2 regions of the Bradyrhizobium sp. 2S1 genome follow, and region 1 is predicted to be linked to the other one. Evidence: riboswitches for the same ligand, from Rfam matches in the RefSeq annotation. Region 1 holds a riboswitch; the other holds the start of a gene.
The links. A riboswitch is a leader RNA that binds a small molecule or an ion and turns the genes downstream of it on or off. The one in region 1 is predicted to bind glycine.
Positions count from the first base shown of each region.

Region 1 (2,201 bases):
CGTGCCGTCGTAACCGGATTCGGCGAGCAGCTTCCTGGCCTCGGCCATGCCGCCGCCCTTGACGAGAGAGTCCGATCCGAGATCGGTAGCGAGCGGCGTGTCGCAGCCGAAAACGGCACCGCAAATCTTGTAGAGCTTCGGATCCCCGACCATGGCGTCGAGCACGTCCTTCTGGCTCAGTGCCATCATGGCGGCCCGGCGCACCTTGACGTTGTCGAATGGCGGATAAAGGAAATTCATCCGCCCGATGGTCTGGAAGCCGAGGCCGCTCAGAGGGCGCGACGTCAAATCCTTGTCGGCTTGCAGGATCGGCAGCATGTCGAATGACGGCCGTTCCAGGAAATCGATGTCGCCGGACTGAAGCGCGCTGGTTGCGGTCTGAACGTCGGGCATCGTGATCCATTCGACGCGATCGACCTTCACCACCTTGCCGCCCGAGGTCCAGCTTGGCGGCTCGGCGCGCGGCACATAGTCCTTGTTCTTCTCGTAGACGGCCTTCACGCCGGGCTGGAATTCCGCCGGGACGAACTTGAACGGACCCGAGCCGATCTGCTCGGGGATCGGCCGGTCCGACGGCGTGTCGGCAAGGCGCTTCGGCATCATGAACGGCACAAGCGTGGATGGTTTGCCGAGCGACTCCAGCACCAGGCCGTAGGGCTCCTTGAGTTTCAGTGTGATCGTCCTGGCATCGGGGGCTTCCAGGCTGGCGGTGAAGTCCATCAGCTTCTGGCCCATGCCGTCGACGGCAGCCCAGCGCTTCAATGAAGCGATGCAGTCTTCCGCAGTGACCGGCGTTCCGTCATGCCACTTCAGGCCGTCGCGCAGCGTGAACGTGTAGGTCAGCTTGTCGTCGGACACCTTCCAGTCCGCCATTTGCGGCCGGATCGTGAAGCTGGAGTCCATCGCCACCAGCGTGTCGTAGACCATGTAGCCGTGGTCGCGCGTGATATAGGCCGACGAAACGATCGGATCGAGCGCCCGCAGGTCGGAGTGCATCACCGCCCTGATCGTCTTGGCGTGAGACAGGCCCGGCCACGCCAGCGCCGTGGCGACAAGCAGCCCGCGTAACGCGGTCTTCCAGGACATCGGGGTGTTTTTGGCGCGCGGTGTGACTGACATCATTTTCCTCGGGTGAACGCTGAACGGACTTCGAGTGGTGTTGAAGAGCACGTCGGTTGAACGGAAACGGCTCGCCGGTGCGCGATGCCGTTTGTCATGGCGTCGAGACATCCGTCGAAGGCAGGGCAGTCGCGCGCTCGCGTCGCATGGATGGTCGTTGCGCCGGGGAGGCCGGCGCCGACGGGTGCAATGATGGGCATGTCTTGACGAGGCTCCCGGATGCCAGAGTCACCCCGACGCCGGCGTAAACCGGTGGAGGCGCCCCATCTGTCCCGGTACCTGAGAGCTTGATCCGCTGGAGCCCTTGCTCAATGCAATGGCGCGATGACGGATATCCCCTTCGGTGGACGCCGCATCAAGGATTCGGCGTCTCTCTCCAGATCGTCCTGACGACACGGTCCTTGTGCCTGAGAGTTTCCGGGGCGGTTGCTCCGTCGGCGCCGAACACGAAAACGAAGTGCTCGCTTTCGTTTCGATCTCTCCCGCATCGTCGCGTTGGACGCTCAAACGTTATTGTGCGCTCCAAAACCAGGCAAGATTAAACTTCAATCGTGACCTGCCCAGATCATATGCGTTCGATCTTGCGGGGCTCGTCGCTCCGTCAACTGCGGCAGATGCTCGCGCAATTCGGAAGGCGATCTGCGGAAACAACAACGCCCCGGCGAACCGGGGCGTTGTTCTCGGATTCAGATCAGATGCGAGGGGCTCAGGAGCCCTTCGGATTGATCTCGGTGTAATTGCCCTTGGCGTCCCACTTGTAGACGACGTAGTCGATCGCCTTGATGTCGCCCTTGGCGTCGAAGGCCATCTTGCCGAGCACGGTGTCCCACTGGCCGGCCTTGATCACGTCCATCACCTTCTTGGCGTCGGTCGAGCCGGCCTTGGCGACGGCCTGGGTCCACACCTGCATCGCGGCGTAGGTGTAGAGCGTGTAGCCCTCGGGGTCGATGTTCTTGGCCTTGAACTTCTCGACGATCGCCTTCGCGGTCGGCTTGTTGCGCGGGTCGGGGCCGAAGGTGAACAGGGTGCCTTCAGCGGCCGGGCCGGCGATCGAGGCGAACTCCTTGTCGTTCATGGCGTCG
Region 1 is NZ_CP147717.1:9,911,730-9,913,930, reverse strand. Features, by position in the region: gene HAP54_RS47075 (ABC transporter substrate-binding protein) at 1-1,119, opposite strand, end outside; glycine riboswitch at 1,385-1,501, opposite strand; glycine riboswitch at 1,505-1,614, opposite strand; gene HAP54_RS47070 (branched-chain amino acid ABC transporter substrate-binding protein) at 1,826-2,201, opposite strand, start outside.

Region 2 (2,201 bases), 100 kb from region 1:
ACGGCGGCGGGAGGCACCTTGCGCGAATTGGGCGAGGATCTTGTCGGCGCCCGGAAAACCGCCGGCACGGGCGCCGCCGCTGCGGCGCACCTTCTGCACCGACCATTCCAGCGCGCCTTCGACTGGCGTCGTCGTGGTGTCGATATCGTGGCCATAGAGGCAGAGCCCGGCTTCGAGCCGCAGGCTGTCGCGCGCGCCGAGCCCGATCGGCAGCACGTCGGGATTGTCCAGCAACGCCGTGACCAGGGCTTCGGCCTTGTCCGCCGGCACCGAAATCTCAAAACCGTCCTCGCCGGTATAGCCGGAGCGCGAGACGAAACAGTCGATATCGGCGACGCGGCGCGGGCCGGCGTCCATGAATTTCATCGAACTGACATCTGCACAAAGTTTCGCCAGCGCCGATTCGGCTGTCGGCCCCTGCAGCGCGATCAGCGCGCGGTCGGCCAGCGACACGATTTCGCAGGCGTCGGAGAGATGCGCGCGCAGATGCGCCTCGTCCTCGGCCTTGCAGGCGGCGTTCACCACCAGGAACAAATGATCGCCGAAATTCGCGACCATCAAATCGTCGAGCAGCCCGCCGTCGTCATTGGTGAATTGGGCGTAGCGCTGCCGTCCCGGCGCGATGCCGACAATGTCCTGCGGCACCAGTTTTTCCAGCGCGAGCGCTGCATCAGTGACCTTGCCGGATTTGGGCTTCAGCGCGAGCTGGCCCATGTGGGACACGTCGAACAGGCCGGCGTTGCTGCGGGTGTGCAAGTGCTCCTTGAGCACGCCGGCGGTGTATTGCACCGGCATGTTATAGCCGGCGAACAGCACCATCTTGGCGCCGCGCGCCAGGTGCAGCGCGTGCAACGGGGTCTGTTTCAGCGGGGAAGTTTCGCGCGCAAGCATCACAGGGCCCTCGCGGTTCCCGCAGGGGACCTATTTCCCCTTGAGAAACCTGCAGAAAGCCCCATCTGTCGCTGTGCCTGAGAGTATTATCCCGTCGGCGGACGCATCGGGGATGACCCCAGCGCCTCTTTCCAGATGTCAGACGTCACGCGGTCCTTTTGCCTGAGAGTTTCCGGGGCGGTTGCTCCTTCGGCGCCGGCGCAAGGCCGGTCTCTCCCGACGTGACTTAGCTATAGGTAGGTAGAAAACACGGCGCCACCAAGACTGTCAACGCAGCCGCAGCAACTATCCAATGGGCTTTGTGCTGCCGCGGCAAGCCCATGATCCGCCTGCACAGTTTCTGGACACCGCAGCTGGCCTTGTCTAAAAGCGTTCGGCCGGAAATGACGCCTTTTTGCGGCTGACCGGCCCCTATTTCCGATTGGATGAACATGAGCAGTGTCAACGACATCAGGGCGACTTTTCTGAACTACTTCAAGGCGAACGGCCACGAAATCGTGCCGTCGTCGCCGCTGGTGCCGCGCAACGACCCGACCCTGATGTTCACGGCGGCCGGCATGGTGCAGTTCAAGAACGTCTTCACCGGCGTCGAGAAGCGTTCCTATCAGCGCGCGACCACCGCGCAGAAATGCGTGCGCGCCGGCGGCAAGCATAACGACCTCGACAATGTCGGGTACACCGCGCGCCATCTCACCTTCTTCGAGATGCTCGGCAACTTCTCGTTCGGCGATTACTTCAAGGAGCGCGCGATCGAGCTCGCCTGGAACCTGGTCACCAAGGATTTCGGGCTGAAGAAGGACAAGCTGCTCGTCACCATCTACCACGACGACGACGAGGCGGCGGGCCATTGGAAGAAGATCGCCGGCTTCTCGGACGACCGCATCATCCGCATCGCGACGTCGGACAATTTCTGGGCGGCGGGCGATACCGGGCCGTGCGGTCCGTGCTCCGAGATCTTCATCGACCGCGGCGAGCATATCTGGGGCGGACCTCCGGGCAGTCCGGAGGAGGACGGCGATCGCTTCCTCGAGTTCTGGAACCTGGTGTTCATGCAGTTCGACCAGGTGACGAAGGAGGAGCGCGTGCCGCTGCCGCGTCCCTCGATCGACACCGGCATGGGCCTGGAACGCATGGCCTTGATCCTGCAAGGCGCCGAAAGCGTGTTCGAGACCGATCTGTTCCGCCATTTGATCGATGCGGCCGCATCCGCGCTCGGACACGGTCCGAACGAGCAGACCGTTGCGTCGTATCGGGTTATCGCGGACCATCTGCGCTCGTCGGCGTTCCTGATTGCCGACGGCGTGCTGCCG
Region 2 is NZ_CP147717.1:10,016,366-10,018,566, reverse strand. Features, by position in the region: gene gcvT (glycine cleavage system aminomethyltransferase GcvT) at 1-891, opposite strand, end outside; glycine riboswitch at 1,032-1,121, opposite strand; gene alaS (alanine--tRNA ligase) at 1,323-2,201, shown strand, end outside.
Region 2: another riboswitch for glycine. It lies ahead of gcvT (glycine cleavage system aminomethyltransferase GcvT); the one in region 1 lies ahead of HAP54_RS47075 (ABC transporter substrate-binding protein).